DNA from 3 places in the Paenarthrobacter sp. NPDC018779 genome. Region 1 is predicted to be linked to each of the others. Evidence: riboswitches for the same ligand, from Rfam matches in the RefSeq annotation. Region 1 holds a riboswitch; each other region holds the start of a gene.
What was found. Region 1 has a riboswitch for cyclic di-AMP ahead of ACH488_RS13875 (NlpC/P60 family protein). Riboswitches for the same ligand answer to the same signal wherever they lie in the genome.
Positions count from the first base shown of each region.

Region 2: it holds a riboswitch for cyclic di-AMP, as region 1 does, so the genes downstream of both, ACH488_RS07035 (M23 family metallopeptidase) here and ACH488_RS13875 (NlpC/P60 family protein) in region 1, are expected to answer to the same signal.
Region 3: it holds a riboswitch for cyclic di-AMP, as region 1 does, so the genes downstream of both, ACH488_RS09650 (hypothetical protein) here and ACH488_RS13875 (NlpC/P60 family protein) in region 1, are expected to answer to the same signal.

Region 1 covers NZ_JBIRZS010000012.1:107,400-117,639, forward strand. The annotation lists gene ACH488_RS13840 (MFS transporter) at 1-1,202, opposite strand, end outside; gene ACH488_RS13845 (FadR/GntR family transcriptional regulator) at 1,413-2,156, shown strand; tRNA gene ACH488_RS13850 (tRNA-Cys) at 2,244-2,314, opposite strand; gene ACH488_RS13855 (hypothetical protein) at 2,456-2,944, opposite strand; gene hutG (formimidoylglutamase) at 2,983-3,933, opposite strand; gene ACH488_RS13865 (NCS2 family permease) at 4,091-5,533, opposite strand; gene ACH488_RS13870 (copper resistance protein CopC) at 5,647-6,279, shown strand; cyclic di-AMP (ydaO/yuaA leader) riboswitch at 6,430-6,621, shown strand; gene ACH488_RS13875 (NlpC/P60 family protein) at 6,625-7,404, shown strand; gene ACH488_RS13880 (FAD-binding protein) at 7,605-8,336, opposite strand; gene ACH488_RS13885 (universal stress protein) at 8,750-9,787, shown strand; gene ACH488_RS13890 (PEP/pyruvate-binding domain-containing protein) at 9,805-10,240, shown strand, end outside.
Region 2 covers NZ_JBIRZS010000004.1:159,217-169,456, reverse strand. The annotation lists gene serC (phosphoserine transaminase) at 1-976, opposite strand, end outside; gene ACH488_RS07040 (metal-dependent transcriptional regulator) at 1,276-1,971, shown strand; cyclic di-AMP (ydaO/yuaA leader) riboswitch at 2,203-2,443, shown strand; gene ACH488_RS07035 (M23 family metallopeptidase) at 2,448-3,278, shown strand; cyclic di-AMP (ydaO/yuaA leader) riboswitch at 3,418-3,583, shown strand; gene ACH488_RS07030 (C40 family peptidase) at 3,588-4,334, shown strand; gene ACH488_RS07025 (NlpC/P60 family protein) at 4,432-5,196, shown strand; gene ACH488_RS07020 (HNH endonuclease) at 5,439-5,939, shown strand; gene ACH488_RS07015 (NTP transferase domain-containing protein) at 5,982-6,860, shown strand; partial or broken gene ACH488_RS07010 (molybdopterin molybdenumtransferase MoeA) at 6,857-7,306, shown strand; partial or broken gene ACH488_RS07005 (hypothetical protein) at 7,613-7,717, opposite strand; gene ACH488_RS07000 (molybdopterin-binding protein) at 7,679-8,245, shown strand; gene ACH488_RS06995 (FdhF/YdeP family oxidoreductase) at 8,301-10,240, shown strand, end outside.
Region 3 covers NZ_JBIRZS010000006.1:164,968-175,207, forward strand. The annotation lists gene ACH488_RS09635 (ArnT family glycosyltransferase) at 1-1,767, opposite strand, end outside; gene ACH488_RS09640 (ArnT family glycosyltransferase) at 1,770-3,896, opposite strand; gene ACH488_RS09645 (glycosyltransferase) at 3,893-5,236, opposite strand; gene ACH488_RS09650 (hypothetical protein) at 5,455-6,303, opposite strand; cyclic di-AMP (ydaO/yuaA leader) riboswitch at 6,307-6,490, opposite strand; gene ACH488_RS09655 (ATP-binding protein) at 6,599-8,089, opposite strand; gene ACH488_RS09660 (response regulator transcription factor) at 8,093-8,833, opposite strand; gene ACH488_RS09665 (hypothetical protein) at 9,036-9,923, shown strand.

The DNA.
Region 1 (10,240 bases):
AGCCAGCCAGTGATGTAGCCGGCGCTGAAGCCGGCCAGGTTGCCAACCGTGTTGATCAAGGCGATGCCTGCGGCCGCTGCTGCGCCGGTGAGGAACTGCGTGGGAACGGTCCAGAAGTTGGGCAGTGCCGCGAAGATGGACATGGCCGTGATGGTGATGACGGCGATGGTCGCAGCGGGGGAGCCGGCAAAGAGCGCCAGCGGGATGCTGAGGCCGCCGATCAGTGCCGGGAGGGCGATGTGCCAGGTCTTGACGCCGCGCTTGGTGGCGTCCTTGGACCAGAAGTACAGGGCGAACGCTGCCGGCAAGTACGGGATGGCGGTGATCAGGCCCTTCTGGAAGACGTCGAACTTGGCGCCGTAGAGGCCTTCGAAGCCCGCGATGATGGTCGGCAGGAAGAAGCCCAGGGCATAGAGGCCGTAGATGAAGCCGAAGTAGATCAGGGAGAGCATCCAGACCCGGCCGTTGCCGAACACGGTGCGGACGCTGACGTGCTTGTTGTTGGCGGCCGTGGCGTTCTTTTCCTTTTCAAGGGCACCGGTCAGCCAGGTCTTTTCCTCGGCTGTGAGCCACTTGGCCTTGGCGGGGTTGTCGGCCAGGTAGAACCAGGCGATGACACCGATCACGATTGCCGGAACCGCGACGCCGAAGAACATGAAGCGCCAGCCTTCAAGGCCGAAGAACACGCCGTGCTGCTGGATCAGCGCACCGGCAAGGGGAGCACCGATCACGGTGGTCAGCGGCTGGGCCAAGTAGAACAGGGCAAGGATCTTGCTGCGGTGCTTGGACGGAACCCAGAGGCTCAGGAACAGGATGGCGCCCGGGAAGAAACCGGCCTCGGCAACACCCAGGATGAAGCGCAGGATGTAGAGCTGCTCAACGTTGCCAACCCACGTGAAGAGCAGGGACACGATGCCCCAGCTGACCATGATGCGGGCAAGCCAGCGGCGGGCGCCGAACTTGTGTAGGGCCAGGTTGCTGGGGACTTCCAGCAGGATGTAGCCGATGAAGAACACGCCGGAGGCGAAACCGAACTGGGCTGCGGACAACGCCAGGTCATTGTTCATGCCATTGGGCCCGGCGAAGGAGATGGCCGTGCGGTCCAGGTAATTGATGAAGAACATCAGGGCGACGAACGGCACCAGCCGGATCGCCACCTTCTTGATTGCGGATTTCTCTACCACCGATTGTGTGGTGTCCACATTGACTCCTAGATGTTGGTGTCCCCGCAGATCCTGCATTGGATGCGCCGGGCTGACTCGTGGATTGCCGGTCTGGGTCCGGCCAAAACGAAGCTTGTGACTTAAACCATAGGACTGGAATCTAAATTGGTCAACCGGTTGATGTGTTCTTCTTTTTGGTCGCCTTCGATGCTGCCCCTTGATTGGTCATCCGGTTGCTACGCTTTGAGGATGCCTGTGAATCCTGCCGCCGCAGCGGCCCAAATGACGGCGGCTCTCGCGCCCATGGAGCAGGGCTCCGTCGTGTCCGAAGTGGCCGAGCGACTGCTCGCCTACTTCACCAGCGGCGACATCGCTCCGGGCACGCGACTACCGGCCGAGCGCACGCTGGCAGCGTCTTTGGGTGTTGGACGATCGGCCATCCGCGAGGCCTTGGCCGCCTTGGAGATTCTCGGCATCGTCATTGTCCGGCCAGGCTCCGGAACGTACCTGCGCGACGGCGTCTCCGAACTTTTGCCGCGGACGCTCAGCTGGGGCCTGATGCTGGGGGAGCCGCGGACGCGGGAGCTTGTTGAACTCCGCAGCGGCCTGGAAGTGCAGGCTGTGGAGTTGGCTGCCGGGCGGGTCACCGACGAGGCCCTGGAACGCATGCGCGCCAACCTCGATGCCATGGAGAAGAACCTCGATGACCTGGCAGCGTACGTCGAGGCAGATGCGGCGTTCCACCGGGAGATCGCTGCCGCCTCCGGGAACATGGTCCTCGAGGAACTTTTGCAGAGCATCCGGTCCCTGCTGAGGATTTGGGTGGACCGCGCACTGACGGACGAAGGCCACGCGGAAGCCGCCCTCAAGGAACATACGGCGATCTATGAAGCTTTGAAGGCCCGGGACGTCGACGCTGTCACCAAGCAGATGCGTTCCCACATGGTCACCGCATCCCGCCGGCTCCTCGCAGGCTTCGACGCGGCCCAGTAAATCTCCGGCGAGATGGCATTTGATGACAATGTTTGGGCCAAACATTGTCATCAAATGCCAACTCGGTGAGGTCCACAAGCCCCTCAGACGTGGTGGCGGGATTCGAACCCGCGTGCGCTGCTTTGCAGGCAGCTCCCTGGCCTCTTGGGTACACCACGTGCCAACGAGACTAGGCCCGGGCCGGCAAACGAATCAAAGTTCATTGCCCCGGTTTTCGCAGGGCTACGCGGGCTGACGGTCAGGCTACGCGGCCTGACGACCGGGCTACGCCGCTGGTCGCCGCACTATGTCATTGTTGCCTACGGTTGCGTGACATGAACCATGCGCCCCCGCCACGACCGCCCGGCCAGTTTGGCCACGCCGGCGCCGATCAGGAGAGTGAGGATCGCAGCTGCCGCGTGCGTGTACAGCATGAGGTCCCCCGCGTGGACAGGGGCGGTGCCGGCCGCGGGGACGGGCAGGTCCGCCGGAATCCGGCCGGTGCCGTGAAGGTGGTCCAGGGCGCCGAGTCCGGGGATGGAACCTCCCAGCGCATCGAAGCCGAAGAACAGCAGCTGCTGCGTGGCTCCGGAAACCAACAACAACAGCAGCGGCCCGTGGATCCAGCGGGAAATGAGCTGCGCGCCCAACGCCGCAAGGGCCACGAAGCCCAACAGCACTGGAATGGCGGGCGCGCTGCCCCCGGAAAGCACGTGGGCAGCGAGGCCGAGCGCCACAGCCACCGGCCCGGCCACCCAGCGCCACTTGTTCTGGACAGTCAATGTGTCCTGCACAGGAGTTGCGCCCATCCACACAGGCTATGCGGAGGATGGCCGCAAGGAAACAGCTATGCCAGGAGGGTGTTCACCAGCCGGGCCGCAACTTTGGCGGTGCGGGAGTCGATGTCGAACCCAGGGTTCAATTCAGCCACGTCCAGGTGCAGCAACGCGCCACTCGCGGCAACCTGCTTGCAGACTGCGCTGATCACCGGCAGGGGCACGCCATACGCAGCCGGGGCACTCACGCCGGGCGCCACCGCGGCGGGCAACACATCGAGGTCGATCGTCAGGTACAGCACGTCGATCCCGGCCAGGAAGTCGGCCACGAAGGTCTCCACTGCCTCCGGCGAGCAGTCTTCGTCCAGCAGGTATTTCACGCCGAGCCGGTCGGCGGTATCGAACAGCGTCCGCGTGTTGTTGGGTTCGGAAATACCCACGACGGCGTACTTCAGTTCCCGCCCGGCGGCGGCTTCCTCCTGGGCCATCTGGAGGAACGGGGTCCCGGAGCTGGGTGTCGGTTCGTCCCGCAGGTCGAAGTGGGCATCGAGGTTCAGCACGCCCAAACGCTTTCCGCTGCGCACGGCCTCCGAGCTGGCAACGCCCAGGTAGCTGGCAAACGCGGTCTCGTGCCCGCCGCCCAGCACCACGGTGAGGTTGCCGCCGTCGAGCAGTCCTGAAATGGCACGTCCCGCCCGCTCCTGGCCCGCTTCCAGGGCGTCGCCCTCAACAACCACGTCACCGGCGTCGAAAACGTCGCGCTCCAGATGGAAGGCCAGGGGACCCAGCGCGGCACGGATGGCGGCCGGAGCTGCGGCGGCACCCACGCGCCCTTTGTTGCGCTTCACGCCGGCATCGCTACAGAAGCCAAGCACGACGGCGGGACGCGAGGCGGCTGCGGCGGCCTCCGGAGTATGGGGAGCCACGGCCTGCCACCAGCGGCGGTGTTCGTCGCCGTCGCCATCGAAGCGGCCGGTCCACGGCGTCGGGGTGGTGTCTACGGTGAAGGCACTGGTTTCCATGCTTAAAGCACACCGGACCCGGACTGCCAAAGCCAGCAGTTCCGGGTCCGGAGTGTCTGAAACCCCGGACATCCGTCCCTCAAAAAACCGCGAGTTGGCATTTGATGACAATGCGGGAGCCTCGGACTGTCATCAAATGCCAACTCGGCGCAGCGACTTACTTGACGCCCAGCAGTTCCTCCACTGTTCCGATGCCGAAGAACAGCAGGAATGCCGCCGCAACAGCCCACATGAGGGGGTGTACTTCGCGGGCGCGGCCCTGGAAGGTGCGGATGAGGACGTAGGAGATGAAGCCTGCACCCAGGCCGTTGGCGATCGAGTACGTGAACGGCATGAGGGCGATGGTGAGGAACGCCGGGATGCCCACGCCCCAGTCCTGCCAGTCGATCTTGCCCACCTGGGAGACCATCATGAAGCCAACCACCACCAGTGCGGGGGCGACGGCTTCGAACGGGACCAGGTTGATGAGCGGCGTGAAGAACATGGCCACCAGGAACAGCACGCCGGTCACGATGGACGCCAGACCGGTCCGCGCACCCTCGCCGATGCCCGCGCCGGACTCCACGAAGATCTGGTTGGAGGAGACGGACGCGCCGCCACCAACAATCGCGCCGAGGGCGTCCACCTGGAGCACGCGGTCCACGTTGGGGATGTTGCCGTGCTTGTCCACGGTTCCGGCCTCGTTGGCCAGGCCCACCATGGTGCCCATGGCATCGAAGAAGATGCTGAGCAGGATCACGAAGGCCAGCAGGGCGGCCGCGATGAAACCAAGGTGTTCAAAGGCGCCGAAAGGGTTCGCCTTGCCGATCAAAGAAAGGTCCGGGGCGCCCCACTCGGAGAGCGTCGGTGCCACGAGGGACCAGCCGCGCGGGTTGACGTTCTTGCCGTCGAAGCTCGGGCCGATGTGGAGGGTGAATTCCAGGATCGCTGCCAGCGCGGTGGATACGACGATGCCGATGAGGATCGCGCCGCGCACCTTGCGGACCACCAGGGCGATGGTCAGGATCAATCCGACGGCAAACACCAGCGTGGGCCAGCCCATGAGCTTGCCGTCCACGCCCAAGCCGAGTGGAACGGTGGTGCCGGCGGCGTCGGGGATGCGCCGGACGAACCCGGCGTTGACCAGGCCGATCAGGGCAATGAAGAGGCCGATACCCACCACGATCGCGGTCTTGAGGGCTTCCGGCACGGCTTTGAATACGGCAGTCCGGAATCCCGTGAGGACCAGGATCAGCATGGTGAGGCCGGACAGGACCACCAGCCCCATCATGTCCGGCCACGTCAGCCCCGGGTGCGAAGCCACAGTCACGGCAACGAAGGCGTTCACTCCCAGGCCCGTGGCGACGGCGAACGGGTGCTTGGCCCACGCTCCCATGAGGATGGTCAGGATGCCCGCAACGAACGCTGTGGTGGCTGCGACGGCGGTGAAGCCCAAGGAGGCTCCGCTGGAGTCGGCTCCGGAGAGGATCAGGGGGTTCAGGACCACGATGTAGCTCATGGCAAAGAAGGTCGCGAACCCGCCACGGATTTCCCGTGAGTACGTGGAACCACGTTCGGAAATCTTGAAGTAGCGGTCTATGGCAGAACCTTGTTTAAGCATGAAGGTCTCCGGGGATCGGGTGAGTGTGCTCTCAAATCCTATGCCCGCGGCTACGGGGCGCCCGGACGATTCGCCTAGTCTGTAAGGAAGCCAACATTAGGAGAAACCGCCCCATGCGTACCATCCGCCCGCTTCTGGCCGCCGTCGTTGCCGCCCTTGCCTTCGCCTCGGCGGTACTTTTTGGTGCCGCCCCCGCGTCCGCGCACGACGTCGCCGAGTCCACCACTCCGGCCAACGGAGCCACCGTGGCGGCAGTCCCGGCGTCGGTCTCCATTACGTTCAACAACCGTCCGCTGGCCATCGGCTCCGGCGTTACGGTGACCGCGGGCGGCGAAAACTGGGCGGACGGCGCCGTCGAAATCATCGACAACCAGGCAGTCCAAAAGTTGCGCCCGGGAGCCCCGGCCGGCGAGTACACCGTGGTGTGGCGCGTGGTCAGCTCCGATTCGCACCCGATTGAAGGCACCTTCAAGTTCACGTCCACCGCGGGAAGCACGACGGCGGCAAGCGGCTCCGCGGGCGCCTCGCCGTCCGCTTCGGCCTCGGGCGCGGTGGTTCCGAGCGCGGGAACGGCAGCCCCGGGGACCGGCTCCGGCGAGTCGGCTCCGGCCGCCTCCCAGCCCTTCCCATGGAGCATTGTGGGCCTCGCTGTGGTGGCAGTGGGCCTGGTGGTTTTCCTGGCGATTACAGCCCGCAGGAAATTGGCCGCTTCCAACGAGGCCGAGGGCGATAATTCCGCGGAATGACGCGGTTTTCTACATACCTGCGAAAATCTCGAAAGGGTTACCGCGACACGCGCAAAGCCAACTCCTCGTTACTCAAATGTGACTTTGGCGTGATCATCCGTTACGGTAGTACCTGTGCCCAATCCATCTTTGGGGCACTTCCGGCCTGATTGCCTAGCTCTGCCGCAGTCCGGAATCCGTTCGCAGACAAACCTACGGCAGAGACGGGGAACCCATTTTAGGCCGCCATCGAGCGTGCCTTGGGGTGAAGTCACGAGGCTTCCGCTGAACAGCGGGGGATAGTGACCGGGTGACTCCCATCCGAATCCGACAGCTAACCTCGCAGGCATCGGGAGAGGCTTTTTCATGTCTTCACGCATTCTTCGCGGCCGTCGTAAGGCGGACATCGCACGTCCCAATCCGTTCATCTCCATCTCCAAGGCCGTTGCCAGCAACGCTTCCGGCGCTGGCCGCCAGGCAGCCGTCATTGCTGCAGCTTCCGGCCTTGTCCTGACCGGCTCCATTGCCGCCCACGCTGCCGAGACCCCCGCACAGGCTCCGGTCCAACGCGACTCCAGCCCGGCGACCGTTGCCGAAACCGTTGCGGAGACCCCCAACAAGGTAGTCACCGCAGCTGCAACGGCCACCATCAACTTCGAGCGCCCCGCGGTTTCCTCCGTCGCGGCTCCCGTTATCGAGAAGCCGGCTCCGGTGGCTGCGGCTCCGGCCAAGAAGGCGACCACTGCGACCACCACCGCCAAGGCTACTGTTGCAGCTACCGCGGCTGCCCCCGCCGCCGCGGCCCCTGCAGCAGCAGCACCCGCTGGCAGCGTCAACGCAGCCATGGTTGCCTCTGCTTACGCCCAGATCGGCATCATGCAGGACTGCACCGCCATGGTGGAGCGCGCACTCGGCTCGGCAGGCATCCCCGTGGGTGACCTCGCTCCGATGCAGTTCCTGAACTACGGCAAGGTAGTCAGCGATCCCCAGCCCGGCGACATGATCGTCCAGTCCGGCCACGTTGCCATCTACATCGGCAACGGCCAGGCCATCAGCGGTGGCATCAACGGCAACCAGACCGGCATCCACCCGATCAGCTGGCTGACCGCAACCGGCCCCATCACGTACGTACGCGCTGGCGCCTAAGCTTCACGCTTAAACACCAAGGCCGGCACCTGGGAGAGATTATTCTCCGGGTGCCGGCCTTCGGCTGTTAAGGGCTTGCTGGGTACTCAGGATCCCTGGCATTTGGCTGCTCGCAGCATTTGGCTGATCGCGGCAGCGGACATGCCGGTTGGTCAGGCGGCCGAGGTGCCCGTTTCCAGATGCAGCACTGTGCCGGCGCTTCAGGCGATCGCGACGCCCGGTCCGGCCGGGAGCGCCACCTTCGACGAGATCGCCTGTCCCACGGCCTTTGCCTGGCGGAGCACTTCCTTGGGGGTGGGGGTGATGAGTTCTCCGACGCCAACAAGGTGCATCCCGACCGCCCGCATGGCGGCCACGAGGTTCTGCCCGATCGCGATGCCGAGTTCGGCCAACATCCGGCGCAAGTGGCTTTGGGCGCAACGCGTCACCACAATGTGGTCCGCCAGAAGGATGCCGCTGGCCGTGTGCACGGCCCACTGGCGGGGTGTTGACTCAAAGGGTGCTGGGCCGAAGGGTGTTGGGTCGAAGGGTGCGAGTCCAGCCGTCGCCAGGCCGGGGCCGCCAACGCCGGGAGCCGAGAGGTCAGCCACGGCCCGCTGGCCAAGTTGCAGGCCCTGGTTGGCTCCCAGGAAGTCCAGGCGCACGGCTTTGGTAGTGCTCCGCACATCGAGCTGATGGCTGGCTGCGTAGTTCCGCAAGTGCCGGAGGATCTGGTTTCGTTCCACCATGGCCGCGGGGTCGCCAGCATCGCAGCGCTGCAGCATTCCCGTGTGGACTGAGGGACCGGATGTGGACAGGGATCCAAACCCGTCCACCACGATTGAGCCGACGCCGTAGCGGCTGAGCTCGCTGGCCACGGCAAGGCCGGAAAGCCCGGCTCCAATCACCACGGTGGTGGTGCGCTCTGTGCCGGAATCAGGCGTGAGTGACACTGCTTGGCTCCTCCTTGACGTGTGTGCCCGAAGGCATCGCGTTGTTTCGCGTCCAAGCTCCCCCAGCGTCCGCAAACAAATGGCCGGGTGTGTCCTGGAACACGCTTGCCGGCCATTCGGTGACTCGAACACTACAGAACTTTTGGGGCCGTGGATAGCCTCAATGGCAGCGTGTTTTTACTTGTTCATCAGGAGTCCAACAAGGACACCGGAAACCGAGCCCGGACCGTTATGCGGCGGGCGAAAAGTCGCCTTGATTCGGCCTTGGCAACCGAGAATAGTGGGCAGTGGAAGGGGATGCCCTGAACTTCTCCTTCCCCGGATATTCGTACCAGGCCGGGCGTGTCACCTTGCGGGGTGAAACCTCTGGCAGAATGACCGGAACAAAAGCAGCAGGTGGAGAGGCGGGCCCCATGGACCAGCACGGCAGTCACGTTGAAGAACCCCGGAGCGGCGACGGAGAAGCCGTTGCCCCTGGTGGAATCGTCGTCGGAGTAGACGGCTCGGAACACGGTCAATGCGCTCTGGTGTGGGCCGCCCGCGAGGCTGAACGCCGCCAACTTCCCCTTCATATCGTCACGGCCTACTCGGTGCCGATTTTCGCGGCCTCCGGCCTGGACGGCGGTTACGCAACCGTGGACGATTCCGTCATCCGCGAGGGCGCGGAAGCAATCGTCAAGCAGGCCATGGAAAAGGTGGCCGGCTATGACCTGGACGTGGACGCCTCCGTGGAAAACGGCGATGCCGCCGGCGTGCTGCTGGACCTCTCAGCCGAGGCCGCTTTGCTGGTGTTCGGAAGCCGGGGCCGGGGAGGTTTCGTTGGCCGGCTCCTGGGTTCGGTGAGCAGCGCGCTCCCGGCCCACGCAAAATGCCCCACGGTTACGGTGCCGTTGTACTGCGCCGACCGCCTCGGGGAGAGCACCGAGGACCGCCACATCAAGGCCGAGCACGCCAAAGCCGGTCCGCGCACGGTGGAGAACGTGGTGGTGGTAGGCGTCGATGGTTCCGAGCAGGCCCGCATCGCAGTTTTGGAAGCTGCCGAGCAGGCAGAACGGATGGGAGCCAAGCTCCGGGTCATTTGCGCCGTCCCGCAATACAGCGGCTCCCTCGCGTGGGTGCCCGCGCCGCTGGACAGGGACGCCCTGTTCGCGGACATCAAGGTGCAATTGGACGCCGGCGTCGCATGGCTGCGCAGCCACTTCCCCAAACTGACCGTGGAAACGGATCTGACCGATGGCTCGCCTGTGGATGTCCTGGTGGAAGCGAGCAGGGGTGTTGAGCTTGTGGTGCTGGGTACCCGGGGCCGCGGCGGCTTTGCCGGGATGCTCCTTGGCTCCACGTCCGACGGCGTCCTGCACCACGCCAAGGGCCCCGTGTTGGTGGTCCCGGACCGGGAGGACCCGCGGCTCGCCGACCGGGCCAACTTCGGTCCCATGCTCGGGGCTGCATAGGGCAACGGCTCCGGTCGATGGACGGCCAGGATCCCGGCGCACGGGCAAAGGAACCAAGGGCACAAGAGCCGCCGCAGGATGCTGACGGCTCCGGGTTCATCCTGCCGCTGGAGGAGATCCGGGCAGGCATGCTGACGCAGGTTGGCGGTAAGGCTGCCAACCTCGGTGAACTGACGGCGGCCGGGCTGCCGGTGCCACCGGGCTTCTGCCTCACGACGGCGGCCTACCGCCATTCGCTGGCGTCCGCCGGAATGGAGGAGGTCTTCGATGCCATGGAGGCCACGGCTTCCAACCCGGACCCCGCGGGCGCTCGCGCCACGGGTGGCCCGGAACCTACCGCTTCGGGCGGTGCCCCGACGGACGCGACGCCGGTGCGCAACGGCTCCCCAGCCGGCCCTGACCCCGCCCACCTCAACTCACTCGCGGCCCGTGCCCGGTCTTTGGTCCTCGACG
Region 2 (10,240 bases), on a different contig from region 1:
TGGCAATGGCCGCCGCGTCGATCGAATCGTCGAAGTCGATGGTGGCGATCACGTTGGAGCGTTCCTCGGCGTTGGCCACGAACGGCGTGGCGTATTCGGAGGCCTCAGCCCAGGAGTACACGCGGCTGGCGGAGTCCGCCGTGCGCTTGCTGGCGAAGTCCAGGCCACCGTTGCTGTTGAGCCACTGCACCTGGGCGTCCAGCGTGACCAACGTGGACAACGACGGCGTGTTGTAGGTCTGGTTCAGCTTGGAGTTGTCGATCGCCGTCTGCAGGTCCAGGAAGTCGGGGATCCAGCGGCCGCTGGCCTTCACCCGGGCAGCGCGCTCCAGCGCAGCGGGGGAGAAGAGGCCCAGCCACAGACCGCCGTCGGAAGCGAAGTTCTTCTGCGGGGCGAAGTAGTAGACGTCCGATTCCGCGACGTCCACGTCCAAGCCGCCGGCAGCGGAGGTTGCGTCCACCAGGACCAGCGAGCCCTCATCGGCGCCTTCGACGCGCTTGACCGGAGCCGCGACGCCGGTGGACGTCTCGTTCTGTGGCCACGCATAGACGTCCACGCCTGCCTCGGCCTGCGGCGACGGACGGGTGCCCGGCTCGGACTTGATGATGGAGGAGGCGTCCAGGAAGGGAGCCTTGTTGGTGGCCGCCGCGAACTTGGAGCCGAACTCGCCGAAGGAGAGGTGCTGGGCCTTGTTCTCCACCAGGCCGAACGCCGCGACATCCCAGAACGCCGTGGAGCCGCCGACGCCGAGAACAACTTCGTAGCCCTCCGGGGCGCGGAAGAAAGTGCTGAGGCCTTCCCGGACGGACCCCACGAGGTTCTTCACCGGTGCCTGGCGGTGGGACGTGCCAAGGATGGTGGTGGCCGCGGCGGACAGGGCTTCGACCTGCTCCGGGCGGACCTTGGACGGTCCTGCGCCGAAGCGTCCGTCCTTGGGCAGCAGGTCGGCGGGAATGGTGATGCTGTTGTCGCTCACGGGTGGCTCCAATGGGTATCGGTCAAAGATGGGTCGTGGCAGGTGGCATCAACTGCTCCTTCGACACCCCAATTCTGCCTGACGTGGCGCGCGGGCAGGAACCTGCGGTTGTCATAGTCCGCCACGTGGAACGGTGCCGTCCGGGTGCGCAGGAAGGCGAAGGGGGATTATTCAGAGTAATTCCAAATAAGCTAAGCTGGAGGAGGCGTCATGGGGCGGCGCCACGGGACCGGCCGCCTCGTCTGGACGCGGTACGGTGGACACTACGCGAGAACTGCGTTCGAGGAGAGCTGAGCTGGATGACGGATCTGATCGATACCACTGAGATGTATCTTCGGACCATTTTGGAGCTTGAAGAAGAGAACATCGTTGCTCTTCGGGCCCGCATTGCCGAGCGCCTGCGCCATTCCGGTCCCACTGTTTCCCAGACCATCGGCCGCATGGAGCGCGATGGCCTGGTGGTCGTTTCCAATGACCGCCATCTGGAGTTGACCGAGATTGGCCGGAAGCGGGCCACCGAGGTGATGCGCAAGCACCGCCTGGCCGAGCGCCTCCTGGCCGATGTGATCGGCCTGGACTGGGCCTATGTCCACGACGAGGCCTGCCGCTGGGAGCACGTGATGAGTGAGCGGGTTGAACGCCGGCTGTACGAGTTGCTTGAGCACCCCACCGAGTCACCCTATGGAAACCCGATCCCGGGCCTGGAAGCACTCGGTGGGCGGACCAGCCAGATCTCCTTGAAGGGCGACGTCAACCTCATCCAGGCCATGGACGGCTACGCCACGGACTCACGGGTTGTGGTGAGCAGGTTGGCCGAACCCATCCAGGTTGAGCCCGAGCTCCTGACTCAACTCGATGAAGGCGGGATCCGTCCGGGCGCGGCAGTTTCGTTGGCGCGGGTAGGGGAGTACATCTCCGTCCGCGTCCCCGGCATCGAGGGCGCCCTGGAACTGCCCCCCGAAGTTGCTGCCCACGTCTTCGTGGCGGTTGGCTGAACGTAGGACTTTCGAGGCACCTCTCCCGAAAAGGATGGGTGCCTCACTTGTGTCCCCGGCCGGAGTGTCTGATCTCACTACCAGAGTCGGGTGGAACGGCGTGACCTGCAGTTTCCGCCGAAAGGTGCTAAGGGCCCGCCCCTGAAAGCGGCGCCGCCGGAAGATAACGAATTTATTACCGAAGGCTTTAATCCCCTATAGTTATCTACTAGCGCCGATACCAAAGCGTTACCTGATCTGGAGCCGAGCTCTGCCAGCAGATCAGGGGTGTTATCCACTACTGGCAGAGGCGGGGGAACCACAATCGGCTGCCTGAAGAAGCAGCCTTGGGGTGAAGTCCGCAGCAGCAGTGCCTACTTACGCAATTTCCTCCGGGATACCTGTGTGCCGTATGCGCTGCGTGCGGGCCGGGTCTTTGCACTCTCTGATCCGAATCCGACAGCTAACTTCGCAGGCTTTCAAGAGAGGAACAGAGTTTGACATCGCAGAACGTCAGGGGCCGCCGACGCGCGTCCGGCCCCGCTGCTGAGCTGCGGCCAGCCCGCGTCGTAACGGAGATCCGGCCCCGCGACACCCAGCGTCAGGTGCGCCGCCGTAAGAGCCCGTTGCGCCAGGTTGCCGATTTCGCCGCAGCCAGTGGCGTAGGGCAGAAAGCCGGAGTGGCTCTTGCCGCCACCGGCCTTGCCCTCACTGTCGGTCTGCCGGCCACAAGCCCCGTCATGGCCACCTCCGAGTCGGGCCAAACAGAAGCTGCCCTGGCCGTCTCCGGTGGCAGCCAGCCTGAGGTTTCCGCGGAAGCGTCGGCCAAAATCGACTTCAGCCGCGCGGCGGTGGCCACCAAGGCCGATCCCGACGGCAAGCTCAAGCAGCTGCTCAGCGCCCAGTCCGTCGGCAGCATCCAGGCCAGTTCCTCCAAAGGAACCCTTGGCAGCCCGCTGGACACGCTGACCACCGCTTCTCCGTTCGGATACCGGGTCAGCCCGCTGACCGGCGGCACCGGCGACTTCCACCGCGGCCAGGACTTCGTTGCGCAGTGCGGAACCCAGGTCCACGCTGCAGCAGCCGGCAAGGTCACGTTCGCAGGGTGGCACGAGTACGGCGGAGGCAACCGCGTTGTAGTGGATCACGGCAACGGCCTTGAAACCACGTACAACCACCTGTCGTCGTTCAACGTGAAGGTTGGCCAGACTGTCAACCGCGGTGACGTGGTTGCCCTGAGCGGCACCACGGGCGCCTCCACGGGCTGCCACCTGCACTTCGAGGTCCAGGTCAACGGCGAAGTCGTGGACCCCATGGGCTGGCTCTAAGCAAAGTCGATGGTCGTCTCTCGCATTCGCGACACACCCCGTGACCTGAATGTGACATTCGTGTTCAACTGTTGTACCGTCTAAAGCGCATCGGCTTTTTAGGGGGCCGATGCACTTGAGTGGATTGCCTAGCTCTGCCACCACTCAAGGTCCGTTCGCAAAATTCGTCTGGCAGGGGCGGGGGAACCACTTTTGGTCTTCGAGAGAAGGCCTTGGGGTTAAGTCACAAAGCTTCCCGAAGCGCGTGGCCGGATGACTCCCATCCGAATCCGACAGCTCACCTCGCAGGCATTGGGAGAGGCTACCTACGTGTCATCACGCACTACCCCTGCGCGCCACCGCGCCGAGACGGTTCACCCGTTGAACACTCTTTCGAAGGCTGTTTCAGCGAATGCCGGAACCGTTGGCCGCCAGGCCGCAGTTCTTGCCGCAGCCTCCGGCCTCGTCCTCAGCGTCGGCCTTCCGGCCCAGGCAGCGGACACCGATGTTTCCAAGGCCGAGACGAGCACGCAGCAGCTCCTCACCACCGAGGTTGTCACCGCAGAGCCGACGGCCACTGTTTCCTTCGAGAGCCCCGTCGTGGCCACCAAGGAAGCCCCGAAGGTCCAGCGCGCGTCGCAGACCACCCAGCGCTCCCAGACAGCTGGCAACCAGACCACTGGCAGCCAGGCCGCCGGCTCGCTCACCGCACAGTCTTCCGACGCCAAGGAAACGGCCTCCAGCGCCGCAGCTTCCGGCCTCGCCGCGATCGCCTACACGGGCATCGGCCACCCCTACGTTTGGGGCGGCACCACCCCCAACGGCTGGGACTGCTCCGGCTTCACCCAGTGGGTTTACGCCCAGGCCGGCATCAGCATTCCCCGCGTCAACGCCTGGACTGCCATGAAGGCCACCAGCACGCCGCAGCCGGGTGACCTGGTCATGCAGAACGGCGGCGCACACGTTGGCATCTACGTCGGCAACGGCATGATGATCAGCGCTCTCAACCCGAGCCAGGGAACCTTGCTCCACTCGGTGGCTTCCACCGGCACGTCTTCATTCTTCACCCTCCGCTAAAACCCCGTTCGGGGTACGCCAGCATGCCCCCCAAGTGCTGGCTTGCCCGCAAACCGTGCGTGCCCCAACCGCGTGCGGAAACGAAAAGAGATTAAAAATGACCAGTGCACACAAGGTTGCACGGCACCGAGCTGAGGCCCCCAAGACCAGCTCCCTTGCCGTGATCGCGAAGGCTGTCAGTGACAACGCCGGTGGCGTCGGCCGCCAGGCAGTTGTGATCGCTGCCGCTTCAGGACTGGTCTTGACCAGTGGCGTTGCTGCGAATGCCGCCGACACCAACGTCCAGCGTGAGTCCACGGCCACCACGGCCCTTGATGTCCAGGCAGTCACGCAGTCCACCATCGCTGCCGATTCCACTGTGGCCATCTCCTACGAGAGCCCGGTGGTCACCACGGTGGAGGCTCCGGCTCCCGTAGTTGAGAAGCCCGCAGCGAAAACCGGCTCCGGCTCCACTGCTACTGCTGGCGCCAGTGCCACCGTAGCCGTCAGCAACCCGGCCCCGGCCGCCAAGGCTCCGGCAGCGTCCAGCGGCCTCGGTGCTGCCATCGCCGCGGCAGCCTACGCCCAGCTCGGCGTGACCCAGGACTGCACCATGCTGGTGACCAACTCGCTGGCCGCCGTGGGCATCAACTTCCACGACTGGCCCGCCGGCTACCTCTCCCTCGGCCGCACCGTCAGCGCCGCCGAAGCGCAGCCGGGCGACCTCGCGTACTACGCCAACGGTGGTTACGGTGGAATGGCGCACATCGCCGTGTACGTCGGTAACGGCATGGCAGTGCACGGTGGATGGAACGGATCCACCACCGCACTCTTCAGCGTGAACGTCGGCTCCGGCCCGGTCTTCATCCGCGTGAACGGCTGATACAGCTTCTTTGAACGCCCCGCAGGATTTCCTGCGGGGCGTTCAGCTTTTAGGCCCTCGTGGAGGGCCAGGCAAGGTGTCCCGCACATGAACATTCGCCGACACCGCCCGGGAACCGGTCCGAAAATTCGTTGATACGGCATATAAGTGCTTACCCTTATGGTGTCGATCCACAGCCCGTACATGCAGAGGGCAGCCGGCCCTCGTGCCCCTGACGGGTGCGGCCGTGAAGAGGTACGTGCATGCGCACACTCGTTCTGAATGCTGGATATGAACCGCTGGCGGTAGTAACCTTCCGCCGGGCGCTGGTCCTTGTGCTGACTGGGAAAGCTAGCGTAGTGGCCGAAGGCGGCGAACCTGTCGTCGGGCCACAGGAGATTCTGGGACGTCCGTCCGTGATTCTTCTCAACCGCTACATCCGTCCCCGGTACAACAGGATCACCGCTGTGAGCCGCCGCGGGGTGCTCCGCCGCGACGGCCACCGCTGCGCCTATTGCGGCAAGACAGCGCACACCATAGACCACGTCCACCCCAAATCCAGGGGCGGCGCGGATTCCTGGGAAAACCTGGTTGCGGCGTGCTTGAAATGCAATAACGCCAAGAGCAACCAGACGCTCGCCGAGATGGGCTGGAAACTTCGGTTCACGCCCGGCGCGCCCACGGGAACCATGTGGCAGATCAAAGAACTCGAGAAACCTGCGCCGGACTGGGACCCGTTCCTCTTGCCGGAATCCGCTGCCTGATCGATTTCTGTTGTGCTCCTGCCCGGCGGGTAATCTGTGCGGATGGAGTTCAACGCCGTGATCCTGGCGGGTGGCAGGGCCACCCGCCTCGGTGGCGTGCCCAAGCCGGAGTTGAAGTACGACGGCGCGAGCCTCCTTACGCACGCCCTGGACGCGGTCCGGGGTGCTTCGCGGACGGTGGTGGTGGGGCCGCGGCAGGAAGGCCTTCCGGAAGGAGTCCTGTCCGCGCGCGAAGAGCCCGCCTATGCCGGACCGGCCGCGGCGATTGCTGTGGGGCTTGCGGCCCTTGAGGCTGCTGATCCGGCTCCGTGGACCTTGGTACTGGCGTGCGACATGCCGCATGCCTCACGGGGAGTGGCGGCCATCCTTGAGGAAGTTGAGAAGCATCAAGGCACCGAGGGAGCCATGGCAGTGTCTTCCGACGGCCGGCAACAGCCTCTTCTTGGTATCTACAGCACACAGGCCCTGGAACGCGAAGTCGGTGCAGCCCAGTCGTTAACGAACGCGTCTGTCTTCAAGCTGCTTGCTAGGCTGAACGTGCTGGCTGTTGCCGTTCCCGATGGCTCCACGGACGATGTGGATACGTGGGAGGATGCAGCGGCCCTGGGCATTGACAACGACTTGGAGGCGGACGTGAAAAGCCAGGACGAGACACTCGAGGAATGGTGCCGCACGCTGCTGCAGGCGTTTGAGCTTGAGGGCGTTGACGTGGACGTCAACGAGATCCTTGCTGTCGCCGGCGTGGCCGCGCACTCGGTGGTGCGTCCCGCGGCGCCCTTGACCACGTTTATCGCGGGGTACGCGGCCGGAATGGCACGCGGCATCGGCCAGGCCAACGACGACGCCGCCATGGCCGCCGCCCTGGACCTTGCCCGCCAAGTAGCCAAGCAGTATGCGGAGCCCGGGGCCGAAACCGAATGACGGAGGCCCCCGAACAGGGCCACCATGCGGCGCATACCTGGTACGAAGCCAGGCAGCGTGCGTTCGACGTCGCCACTCCCATCCCCGCAAGCCCTGTTCCGTTGCGCGCGGCGTTGGGGCGGACCCTTGCCCAGGACGTGCTTGCCCTGCAGGACATGCCGCACTACGCGTCGTCGGCCATGGATGGTTGGGCCGTGAACGGCAGCGGTCCGTGGATCCTCAACGAACCCGGGCAGCGGCTGGCCCCACACCAGGCCAGCCCGATCGTCACCGGTGGGCTGATTCCACCCGGTGCCAAAGCGGTTCTCCGCAGCGAAAGCGGCATCATCACCACGGACGACGACGGCCTGCCGGTTTTGGCGCTCGGCGGCACCGCGAAGCCGGGGGAGCCGCGCAACGGTCAACACATCCGCAAGGCGGCAGAGGAAGCTGCTGAGGGCGAGGTCCTGCTGAAGAAGGCAACGGTGCTGAACCCAGCGCACCTGGCCGTCGCGGCCCTGGCCGGCCTGGACGAACTGCCCGTCCTGGGCAAACCCTTGGTGAGGTTCCTCCTTACCGGGTCCGAGGTGGTTGAACGGGGCGTCCCTTCCCCCGGGCAGGTCAGGGATACCTTTGGGCCGCAGCTGGGTTCGGTGGTGGAGCTCCTTGGCGGGATCGACGGCGGGCTGGTCCGTGTAGGCGATAACTATGAGGAGTGGCTCGCGGCGCTGCAGGACGCGGAGCCGGGCACCTTGGAAGCGGGCACCACGGAACTGGGCACCTTCGAGGCGCGCATGACGGAACTGGGCGCCGACGCAGACCCGCCTGCCGACGTCGTTATTACTACTGGCGGTACCGGACGCTCGGGAACCGACCATTTCCGCAAGGCCGTAGCGGAGTTGGGCGGGACGCTGCTGATTGACGGGATCGCCATGCGTCCCGGACACCCGGCGGTACTTGCGGAGCTGCCTGACGGACGTTTCGTGCTGGGACTGCCGGGGAATCCCCTCGCTGCCATGATGGCCCTCTTTACCGTGGGCGGACCGTTGCTGGCTGCCCTCGGCCACGGACGCCTCGCCGACGTGGGCGAAGTACCGTGCGGTTCCATGATTGATGCCGATCCGGGCCGCACCCGATTGATGCCGTTCAAGCTGGTTTACGGGCTGGCGTCGCCGTCCCAGCATGCCGGGCCCGGAATGATGCGCGGGCTGGCAGGAGCGGACGGCGTCATGGTGGTGCCTCCCCACGGAGTGCAGATGGGCGAGCTGGTGCCGGCCTTCCCCTTGCCGTGGGGTAAGCCGCTGCCCGCTTCCAAAGCCGCCGAGGACAAACCACGCAAGGCGCCCGTTCGCACGGCAAAGAAGCCGCCGGCGGGACCGGTGGACTGGAGCGCGCTCGACGCCTGACACTGTCCGTGGACGCGGGTGGCGGCTTTGCCACCGGGCTTGTAATGATGGACACATGAACAGGCATGCCCCAGAACAGGACATCAACGAGGATGACCTGCAGATCCACCCGCCCAAACGAGCCGCTGCCGGCCTGAAGGCCGTGAGCGTCGCCCTCGAACGGGGCTACTCCCAGGCCGGTGTGGCCCGTACGGTCCGGTCCATGCTCCGGGTCAACCAGCGTGACGGCTTCGACTGCCCGGGTTGCGCCTGGCCGGAGTCCATTACGGGCCGGCGAAGCCCTGCGGAGTTCTGTGAGAACGGCGCCAAGGCGATCGCCGAGGAAAGCACCACCCGCACGGTGGGCGGCGAATTCTGGGCCAAGCACTCCATAGCGGACCTCGAGGACAAGACCGAGTACTGGCTGGGCAGCCAGGGCCGCATTGCCGAACCCGTGGTCATCAGGCCGGGGGACTCCCACTACTCGCCCATCAGCTGGACCGACGCGTTTGCGTTGATCGGCGAGCACATCAACGCCTCCACTCCGGATCGCTGCGTGTTCTACACCTCTGGCCGCACGGCCAACGAAACAGCGTTCATGTACCAGCTGTTCGCCAGGAGCCTGGGCACCAACAACCTGCCGGACTGCTCCAACATGTGCCATGAGTCCTCAGGCAGCGCGCTCAACCCGACCATCGGCATCGGCAAAGGCACTGTGTCCTTGGAGGACCTCCACCAGGCCGAACTGGTCCTGGTGGTGGGACAGAACCCGGGCACCAACCACCCCCGCATGTTGTCCGCCTTGAGTGACTGCAAGCGCAACGGAGGCAAGGTTGTTGCCGTCAACCCCCTTCCCGAAGCGGGCCTGCTGAACTTCAAGGATCCCCAGTCCCTGAACGGCGTCATCGGCGGCGGCACCACCATCGCGGACGAGTTCCTCCAGATCAAGGTAGGCGGCGACCTCGCCCTGTTCCAGGCTCTGGGCCACTTGCTCCTGGAAGAGGAGAAGCGCAATCCCGGCACGGTGGTGGACAAGTCCTTCATTGGCAAGCAGACGGAGGGCTTCGAGGCCTACGCGAGGGCCCGCTCCGTACTGGACTGGGACGAGACAGAACGGGCCACCGGCCTCTCCCGCGAGGAGATCACCAAGGTCGCCGGCATGATGGCTGCCTCCAAGGGCACCATTATCTGTTGGGCCCTGGGACTGACCCAGCAGCCGCACTCGGTGGATACCCTCAAGGAGATCATCAACCTGCTCCTGCTGCAGGGGAACTTCGGCAAGCCCGGCGCGGGTGCCTGCCCCGTGCGCGGCCACTCCAACGTGCAGGGCGACCGCACCATGGGCATCTGGGAGAAGCCCAAGGAACCGTTCCTGGAGGCCTTGGACAAGGAGTTCGGTTTCCGGATGCCCCGGGACCACGGCTACGACTCGGTGGAAACCCAGCACGCTTTGGAAAAGGGCGAAGTTGACGTGTTCGTCTCCATGGGCGGGAACTTCGCCGCTGCCGGTTCCGATACCAACGCGCTGGAGGCCGGACTCAAGACCGCCGGCCTCACAGTCCACATTTCCACCAAGCCCAACCGTGCCCACGTGGTGCACGGCCGGACGTCCCTGATCCTGCCCACGCTGGGCCGCACGGACACCGATGACAAGCACCCCAAGGGCAAACAGTTCCTCTCTGTGGAGGACTCCATGTCCGTCATCCACAAGACACAGGGCAGGCTGGAGCCCGTTTCAGAGCACCTGCTGAGCGAGCCGGTCATTGTTGCCCGGATGGCCCAGGCCACGTTCGGTGACGACCACGAAGTGGATTGGCGCGCCATGGCGGAGGACTATGACGTGATCCGGGACCACATCTCCCGCGTCATTCCCGGCTTCGAGGACTTCAACGCCCGGGTCCGCACCAAGAACGGTTTTGTCCTGCCCAACCCGCCACGCGATACCAGGACCTTCGCCACGGACACCGGCAAGGCACGGTTCACGGTGAGCCCGCTGGAGTACCTCGAAGCCCCTGC
Region 3 (10,240 bases), on a different contig from region 1:
GTCGGCTTTCAGGGCGCTCACCAACTCGGACGAGGGCGTCGTGGCGCTAAGCAGCCCACCCATGCCGCCGCCCTGACCGCCACCACCAGCGAAGCCCTGGCCACCGGCACCCTGCTGTGCTGAACCCTGTCCGGTTCCCTGCCCCGTGCCCTGCTGCGAGGTCGGCCTGCGCAGACCCTGTGGTGTCGCATTCCTGCCGAAGCCCGGTCCAAACCCGGCGGTAGTGGCCGGCCCTGCACTCACGATCGCCCCTGTGTGGGGTTCAGCGGCCGTCGCTACCGAGTAGGCCAGCGGGCCGGCGAGCGATACCACGACGGCGAGTCCCGCCGTCGTGCGCGTCAACGCCGGAGTCCAGCGGCCGCTGAGTGCCACGGCGACAGCCAGCAGCACGGCCCCCACCAGGACAACCCAGCGCAACCACGGAAGGAACGTCGGGGTGCGGCCAAGGAGGCTGAAGGCCGTAGCGCCCGCGGCGAACACCGCAGCGCCAAGCAAGAGCGCCACGGGAAGCTGGGAGCGGCGTTGCCACAACAACACGCCACCAAGGCCCACCAGGCCTGCGATCCCCGGAGCCAGCGCCACAGAGTAGTAGGGGTGGATGATGCCCTGCATGTAGCTGAACACCAGTCCGGTCACCAGCAGCCAGGAAACCCACACCATGACCGAGGCGCGGACGGAATCGGTCCGTGGAGCACGCCGTCCGAGCCAGAGCAACGCGCCGCCGAGGATCAAGGCCGAGGGGATCAACCACGCGATCTGGCCGCCGAACTCCGTGCCGAACATGCGCAGCAGTCCCGGCGTACCCCACCCGTTGCCGTCGCCGCCCACACTGCCGGTCTCGTCACCGTTGAGCCGGCCCAAGCCGTTGTAGCCGAAGGTCAGCTCAAGGATCGAGTTGTTCTGGGAACCGCCGATGTAGGGTCGCAGATTAGCGGGGACAAGCTCGACGGCGGCAATCCACCACCCTGCGGCCGCCACCATGGCGCCTCCAGCGGCCAGGAGATGGAGCAGGCGTCGGACGGGCTTGGGCCGGGCGGAGACGAGGTAGGCGAGCGCGAAGCCAGGAACCACCAGGAAAACCTGGAGTTGCTTGGCGAGGAAGCCGAAACCGAGGAACACGCCAGCCCAGACCAGCCAGCGCAGCTTGTTCGCCTGGATGGACCGGACCACGGCGTAGCCTGCGGCGGTCATGAGCAGCACCAGCAACGCGTCCGGGTTGTTGAACCGGAACATGAGGGTGGCCACGGGAGTGAGAGCCAGGACAGCCGCGGCGAGCAGGCCCGCGTAGTGTGCTTCGCGAAGCTTGCCGGTGGCAGGTAGGGCCGCCCGGCGGATGGCGAGGTAGAGGATCCAAGCCGTGGCCACGCCCATCAGGGCCTGGGGGACCAGGATGCTCCACGAACTCAAGCCGAACAAACGAACGGACAGGCCGGTAATCCAGAGGGCTGCTGGCGGTTTGTCCACGGTGATGGAGTTCGCCGCGTCCGAGGAGCCAAAGAACCATGCGATCCAGTCCTGGGAACCTGCCTGGGCCGCGGCGGAGTAGAACGCGTTGGCCCAGCCGGACGCACCCAGCCCCCAGATGTAGAGGATTGCGGTTCCCAGGAGGACGGCACCCAGCTCGAGGCGGTTCCTAAGGAGCCCCGTGGTCTTGGCGGCAGCGCCCTTGGCCCAGCGTGTTCCTCGCCTGCGGAATGCCGAGCGACGGCTTGCGCTCGCCGCCGGATCCTGGCGGGCGTCCATGCGTGGCTTGAAGTACGTTGTCACGGTCAGTTCACCAGCTTGTAGACGGTGGCGCTGCCCACGGTTTGCGCTTCATAGTTGGCTGCTACCCATGCGGCCACTTCGGAGTGGCCGCCCCGGCCGCCACCGCCCGTGCCGCCGCCCATGCCGCCGCCGGAGATGAAGTAACTGATCTGGCCCTTGTCCACCATGTCCTGAAACTGGGCCAGGGTGGGGTACGGGTCGCCGCCGTTCCAGCCACCCAAAGCGATGACGCTGGTGTTCGTGGCGAGTTCCAGGTCTGCCGCCTGGGTTGCTCCGGAGACGATCGCCGACCACTTGGTGGTGGTGGATTTCAGCAAGGCTGTCAGTTCGGCGTTGGCTGTGCTGCCGCCCCCGGCTCCGAAGCCCCCGGCTCCGGGGAAGCCGCCTGCGGCCGCATCCTGTGCACCGTTCGTTGCGTCGGGAACTGCTGCGTCGGGAACCGTTCCGTCGGGAAGCGTGCTGCCCGAGGGTGCTTCGCCAAGACCGGTAGCCCCGCCCAGCCCGTTTTGGGCGCTGCCGAAGTCGCGGTTCCGGCCGTCGCTTCCGGTCCTCGCGCCGAAGCCGCCGCTGGCCGCACCGGCAGGTCCCGACGTCGGAATGGAACCCGAATGCGGGGTCCCGGCGGTGGCAACGGTCCAAGCCCCGGTACCCAGGCCGCCGGCCAGAAGGGACACCACCACGACGGCGGCCGCGGGCAGGCGTCGTAGCGTGCCCTTGAGCGCGGAGGCACCGAGTCGGTCCACCCGGAGCAGCAGGGCTACCGCCGCGAGGACGCCGAGGACCACAACGAGGATGCGGAGCCAGGGCAGCCACGTCGCATCCCGTCCCAGCAGCACGGCCGACCAAAGAGCGCTGCCCAGCACCACAACGGCAAGGATGATCCGCGCGGCCCAGGAGTCGCGGCCGCGCCACAGCTCGACGCAGCCAATGCCGATCAGCGCAGCGATGGCCGGTGCAAGCGCCACGGCGTAGTAGGGGTGGACGATGCCGCTCATGAAGCTGAAGATTCCAGCCGTGACCACCAACCAGCCGCCCCACATCAGGAGGGCAGCCCTGCTCCGGGAAGTGCGGACTTCGCGGCGGGTGAACCACAGTCCGGCCACCAGGAGGATGAGGGCCGCCGGGAGCAACCAGGAAACTTCGCCGCCGAAGCTTGTGCCGAACATGCGGCCCAGGCCGGCTGCGCCACCGAATCCGGCATTGCCGCCCATGCCTCCGCCGCCGCCGGGTATGCCGCCACCGGCTCCGCCTTCGCCAGATCCGGTGATACGGCCCAGGCCGTTGTAGCCGAACGTGAGTTCAAGGAAGCTGTTGCCCTCGGACCCTGCCATGTAGGGCCGTGCCGAGGCGGGGGTCAGCTGGAAGATCGCGATGTACGTCCCGGCAACAGCCACGATTCCCGCTGCGGCTGCAAGGAGGTGCAGGATCCTGTTGCGGAGCGTGGTGGGAGCTGCCCACAGATACGCGAGCGCCAGTCCGGGAACAATCAGGAAGCCTTGGAGCATCTTGCTCAGGAAGGCCAACCCAACCACGGCACCCGCCGCGGCAAGCCACTTCCAGCCCGCCTTCTCGATGGCCCGCGTTGTCAGGTAGGCGGCCAGCACCAGGCACAGCGTGAGCATGGCGTCCGGGTTGTTGAACCTGAACATCAGTGCTGCCACCGGGGTCAGAGCCAGCGCGCCACCGGCGATGAGGCCCGCCGCGGGTCCCGCCACCCGCTTGATCGCCAGGTACAAAAGCCCGACGGCGGCCACTCCCATGAGTGCCTCCGGGACCAGCATGCTGGTGGGGGAGAAGCCGAAGACCCTGCCCACGAGCGCGGGAATCCAGAGGGAAGCCGGTGGCTTGTCCACGGTGATGGCGTTGCCGGCGTCGAGCGAGCCGAAGAACAAGGCCGTCCAGTCCTTGGCGCCGGCCTGGATGGCGGCGGCGTAGAAGGAATTGCCGTAGCCCGTGGCCGCGAGGTTCCAGAGGTAGAGGAAGGCAGTAGCCACCAGGAGCCCGGCGGCTGAGGGGCGGACCCAGCGAGCCTGCCGGCCGAACGCCAGGCGCTGCAACCGTGATTTGGTCTGCTGGGTGGCCACAGGTTCCGCTGCGGCGGCCGTGCCTGGTTGGAGGGCGGTGATCACTTTGCTGCCACCTCCGTGGCCTGGTCGGGCGTCGCTGCTTGCGTAGGGCGGCGGAACACCCACAACCGGAACAGCAGGAACCGGGCCACCGTTGCGGTGAGGTTCGCCCCAACCACGGTTGCCACCTCAACCCAGCGGTCCGGCGTCGTGCTTCCATGCACCAGGGCGAGCGCACCGGAGGTGAGCGCCAAGCCGATGCCGAACACGATCAGCCCTTCGAAGTGGTGCCGTGCGTGGTTGCCGCCGTGGATGCCGAACGTGAAGCGGCGGTTGGCGGCGGTGTTTGCCACGGCGGTGATGATGAGCGCCAGGAAGTTGGCGAGCTGCGGGTCCATGAAACCGCGGCAGAACAGGAAGATCACCAGGTAGGCCACGGTGGACACGGCACCGATGAATCCGAAGCGCACAAGTTGCCCGAACAGGCTGGTGCGCGGCGTGGCCTCGGAGGTCCGTGAGGAAGCGGGGAGTGGTCCGCGGGCCAGGGCGGCACGAAGTTCGGGAACGGGGATGCGGCCGGTGACCAGGTCGCGCGTCAGGCGCGCCATTCCGCGGAGGTCGGCCAGTGCGGTACGTACGATGTCGACGCTTGAGTTGGGATCGTCGGTCCAGTCCACGGGGACTTCATGGACGCGGAGTCCGCAGCGTTCGGCGAGGACCAGCAGTTCGGTGTCGAAGAACCAGGCGTTGTCCAGCGTGTGGGGGAGGATCTGGTGGGCTACGTCCGCGCGGATGGCCTTGAAGCCGCACTGCGCGTCGGAGAACCGTGCACCCATGACGGTGTGCAGGAGGACGTTGTAGCTGCGGGACACGAATTCGCGCTTCGGTCCACGGACTACCCGGGAGTTGCGGGAAAGCCGGGTGCCGATGGCCAAGTCCGAGTGCCCGGAGATCAGCGGGGCCAGCAGTGGGGCCAGGGCGGCGAGGTCGGTGGAGAGATCCACGTCCATGTAGGCCAGCACGGGGGAAGGCGACGCGAGCCAGACCTGACGGAGGGCGTTGCCCCTGCCCTTTTCCTCGAAGCGCATGACGGCAATTTCGGGGAGTTCGCGGGCCAGTCGCTCGGCGATCTTCAGGGTGTTGTCCGTGCTTGCATTGTCCGCCACCGTGATGCGGAAGGAATGCGGGAAAGTGTCCACGAGGTGTCCGTGCAGGCGGCGCAGGCATTCCTCCAGGTCCGTTTCCTCGTTGTGGACGGGAACGGTGACGTCCAGGACGGGAACTGTGGTCCGGGTGTCCACGCGAGAGCGCCGCATCTGCCGGTGGGGCAAGGCAGGAGCGGCGGAGTGCCCCGCATGGGCGGGGTTCGGCAGCGCACTGGTGGCTGGATCTATGAGCGTCATGCATCCAGAGTGGAGCCGCCGATTGTGAGGGCTTTAGGCGGAAGCTGTGACGGGACTGTGTAACTTGGTTGGACGGAAACGTCGCCCGCGCGGCGGCCAGTGGAACGCGAACACCTTGGCGTGGGGACGCGAAAAGCCGCCCCCGGTCCCGCCGTGCGCATCAGTTGGGGTTGCTGCGAACGGCGGGAACAGGAGCGGCTATCGGGAAGCCTCCGGGCTTAGTACCAGTTGTTGGCCAAGTGGAAGGCAAGGGCGGCGGACGGCGAACCGTAGCGTTCCTTGATGTAGTTCAGGCCCCACTTGATCTGGGTCTGGTAGTTGGTCTGCCAGTCAGCGCCTGCCGTAGCCATCTTGGAAGCAGGGAGGGACTGGACAATGCCGTAAGCGCCACTGGAAGCATTGGTGGCAGTGGTCCGCCAGTTGGATTCCTTTTCCCACAGCGTGTTGAGGGCGGTCATTTCGCCCGGGCCCCAGCCGTAGTTGGCCAGGATGCTGGCGGCATAGGCCTTGGCTGCTGCGGGGTCGTCGATTGCCTTGGGGGCAGCTGCGGCGGCTGCAGCTGCTGCTGCCGCCTTGTCAGCGGCGGCCTTTGCTGCGGCGTCGGCGGCGGCTTTCTCAGCTGCGGCCTGTGCAGCGGCAGCCTGGTCGGCTGCGGCCTTCTCTGCGGCAGCCTTGTCTGCAGCTGCCTTGTCGGCGGCGGCCTTCTCAGCTGCTGCCTTTGCGGCCGCGGCCTGGTCCGCTGCGGCCTTGGCCGACGCTGCACGATCAGCGGCAGCCTTTTCCGCAGCTGCGTCTGAAGCAGCATTGGCCTTCGGGTCAGACTGTACGGCGGCTTGGGTCTGTGCGGCCTGGCTCAGTTCCGGCAGGTTGAACGCGGCGTTGGCGGCTTGTCCCAGCGAAGCGACGCCGAGTGCGGCGGCAACAACACCTGCTACGACCGACATGCGGTGGCCGGCCTTGCCCTGGCGCGCGGCGTTCTTCAGAACGGCCTGCGACTTGGTCAGGGGAGCATCGTTTTCGTCGCGATGACGCGCGGAATGGCGCGTCTGATCCTTGAATTCAGACATGTGTGATTACCTCTCAGCGCCTGCGGAGTTAGCTGTCGGGTTCGGATGAGGTCATCCGGCCGCGCGCGTAGCTGCGGCTTCACCCCAAGGGCCGGCGCAATGCCTGGCCCGGAGACTCTGGGTCCCCCGTCTCTGCCTCGATGAGAACGGAACTCCGGGAAGTGGCAGAGCTCGGCGCATCCCGGGTGCGGGCCTCTTGGGGCGACCCACCCTTTCGACGGTACAGGAGGATTTCGCTTAAGTCACATTTAGGTAACAGAGATCACGACGCCGGTGCGTCGCCTTGCCGGTTTCGTTACACCCGTTCGCTACTCACCGAGGGGAGGCGCAAGGCGAACTCCGTGCGCCCCGGTTTTGAGGTGACTTCGACGCTGCCACCGTGCGCTCCAACGATGGATTCGACGATTGAGAGTCCCAGCCCGGAGGTCCCTTCGGAGCCCGACCGTGCAGCGTCAGCCCGGGCAAAACGGGAGAAGATGCGGCCTTGGAAATCCGCGGGAATGCCGGGTCCATTGTCCGTCACGGTGACCACTGCACTCCCGTCCGCGCTCAGCATCACGCCGGTGACCACAGTGGTGCCAGGATCGGTGTGCTTGCGTGCGTTGGACAGCAGGTTGGCGAGCACCTGATGAAGTTGAGTGCCATCGCCACGGACCGTAATGGGCTCATCCGGAAGCTTGAGCTGCCACACGTGGTCCGGGGCCATGACTTTCTCGTCCGTCACGGTTTCGATGACCAACTGCGTCAGGTCCACGTCCGTGACCTTCAAGGGCTGCCCTTCGTCCAAACGGGCCAGGAGCAGCAAATCCTCCACCAGCGTGCTCATCCGCTCCGATTGGCTCTGGACGCGCGCCAGCGACTTGCGGCCATCCTCGGTGAAATTCTCGGTCATCCGCAGCATCTCGGTGTAACCCCGGATGGCTGTAAGGGGCGTACGGAGCTCGTGGGAGGCGTCGGCAACGAATTGCCGTACCTTGGTTTCACTTTCCTGCCTGGCTTCGAGGGCGCTGGCAACGTTGTTCAGCATTTGGTTGAGGGCGTAGCCCACGCTGCCTACTTCGGTGCCAGGGTGGGAGGCCGACGGGGGTACGCGCACCGCAAGCGCTACCTCGCCGGCGTCGAGAGGCAGGCGGGAAACCTTGGTGGCCACCTCGGACAGTTGCTCCAGCGGCCGCATGGTCCGCCGGATGATGACCGTGCCGGCCAGCCCGATCAGTACCAGACCGCCCAGCGATACGAACACCATGGTCCAGACGAGGGACGCTTCGGTGCTCTGCTTGTCAGCCAGCGGCAGGCCTGTCACGATCACGTCCCCGTAGGGCATCTTGACCGCCACCAGCCGGTAGTCGCCGTTGGAGAGCGAACGGTCCACGGGTCGGTTGTCCAAGGGGAGGTCCAAGAGGACCTGGTTGTCTTCGGCGGAGAGGGCCGCACGGTTTCCTGAAGCGTCAATGAGCCCGGCGCTACTGACGGTTGACCCGCTGATCCGCGCATTCAGGGTTCCGGCGCCCTGCCCACGGGCTTCGAGGGGGTCCGGCCGGCCGTTCGGGAAGCTGGAGGGTGGCCTGCCGAAATCAGTTGCGCGGCTGGACGCCTGCTCCAATTGCTTGTCCAACTGACGGTTGAACACCATGTCCATGGACGCATAGCTGACTACGCCCACCGCCCCGCAGATGGCAACGAGCAGTGCCATGGCTACGAGCACCAGGCGGGTCCGCAAATGCCAGGTGGATGGGTCCAGCCAACTCCGCTGCGTCTTCCTGGCGACCCCTGAGAGTGTGGTCAAGGCTTAGTCCGCGGGCTTGATGACGTAGCCTGCGCCACGCACGGTGTGGATCATGGGCGGGTGGTTGGCCTCGATCTTCTTGCGCAGGTAGGAGATGTAGAGTTCCACGATGTTCGCCTGCCCGCCGAAGTCGTAGTCCCACACGCGGTCGAGGATCTGGGCCTTGCTGACCACACGTTTGGGGTTCTCCATGAGGTAGCGCAGGAGCTCGAACTGGGTTGCCGTGAGGGCGATGTCCTCGCCGGCCCGGGTTACCTCGCGGGTGTCCACGTTCAGGGTCAGGTCGCCCACTACGAGTTCTGCGGTGTCCATGGCGGCAACACCGGAACGCTGCACCAAGCGGTGAAGGCGCAGCAGCACTTCTTCCATGCTGAACGGCTTGGTCACATAGTCGTCACCGCCCGCAGCCAGGCCAACGATTCGGTCCTGGACAGCGTCCTTGGCGGTGAGGAAAAGGGCGGGGACCTCCGGGGCGAACGCGCGGATCCGATTCAGGACCTCGACGCCATCGAATCCGGGAAGCATGACGTCCAGCACCAGGACGTCCGGGCGGAAGTCTTTGGCGAGCTTCACGGCCTCGGGTCCGTCGGCGGCCACGGCGACGGACCAGCCGGCCATGCGGAGGCCCATGCTCATGAGCTCGGCAAGGCTCGGCTCGTCGTCCACCACCAGGGCGCGGATGGGGGAGCCGTCCGGGTGGGAGAGCTGGGGAAGGTTGTTGGTCATGGAGTGCGGGGATGCCATGTGACAACTCTCCAATCTGCTGGTTTGCCGGCGCTTTGCCGGTCCTGTGAGGACCCTGTGAAGTCAACACTAGCGAGGTGGGAGTCCTGAAACACGTGAATCCACAGGTCACAGGAGGGACTGCTCCTCAACACAGCTTCCGCACAGCCAGGCAGCAGACTCTGGGGCCTAAGAGGACCATCAACCCCATCTGGAGAACACCATGAACCAGCAGCAGCGCCCCGAAGACCCCACGTCCCCGGCCCCGCAGGGCACCACCCAGCCCGGCGGAACCCGGCCATCGGCGGGGTGGGGAGCTCCGCCGTCGGACCCTTCCGCAGCCGAAAACGGATGGGGAGCTCCGGCGTCGAACACCAACGGCTGGGGCGCTCCGCCCGCGAACGGCTGGGGCACCTCCCTTCCCGGCAAGGACAAGGGAACCCTGCTGAGCCGGTGGACGCTCAAGCGGACCCTCATCGTGGCCGGCGTTGCCGTGGTTGTCGCCGCAGGAACGGCCGCGGGTTTCTACTCCTTGGGTAACGCCGGCTCGGCAGATGCGGCCAATCTTCCATTGGGCCAATCCGGCGGCCTCGGCGCGCAGCAAGGCGTCCCGGGACAGGGCCTCGGACCCGGCGGAACCAGCCAGGACGGCAGCGGGCAAAGCGGAACGGGCCAGAGCGGAACGGGCCAGAGCGGCATGGGCATGCCTGGCCAGATGGGCGGCATGTCGCCCGACGGCTTGGGCATGGCCGGTGGCCTGAACACCGCAATCCATTCGGAGTACGTGGTCCTCCGCGACAACGAATACGTGACCATGGCCGATCAGCTCGGCACGGTCAGTGAGGTCTCGTCCAATTCCCTGACGGTCAAGAGCTCCGATGGATTCACCAAGACGTACGTCCTCAGTTCGGATACAGCCGTGGCCCAAGGCACCAGGCAGCGGGGCAGCACCACCAGCAGCCTGACCATCGCGGACATCAAATCGGGCGCCAAAGTGCGGGTAACGGCTACCAAGGACGGCGACAACTACACGGCCGCATCCGTCCGGCTCACCACTGCAACCACGTCCTCGGGACAGGGCTCGACGTCGGGTTCGGGCACCACTTCCTGACCCGCCGCCCGGCGTGTGGCCCGTTTCTACCGCTTGTAGCAGATTCGGGCCACTAAAATCGAGATGGATTCGAGTTGCGACTGGTCAGTAACTGTTTCAGATCGTGAGATTCCATGGCCGCATGTGCTTGGAAAATTGTGAAGGCCATAATGCACTATTCGTCGAAGAAAGTTCACTCCTCGTTCAATATTTCGGGCATCGGACGAATGGAATGGCGTTCATTTTAGGGACCTGCTGAATTGTGATTTGAGGCACAATACTGCCCCTTGTCTCAGGATGTGGACGTTTCGGCACATTGTTACTTGCGTGTTGCCTTT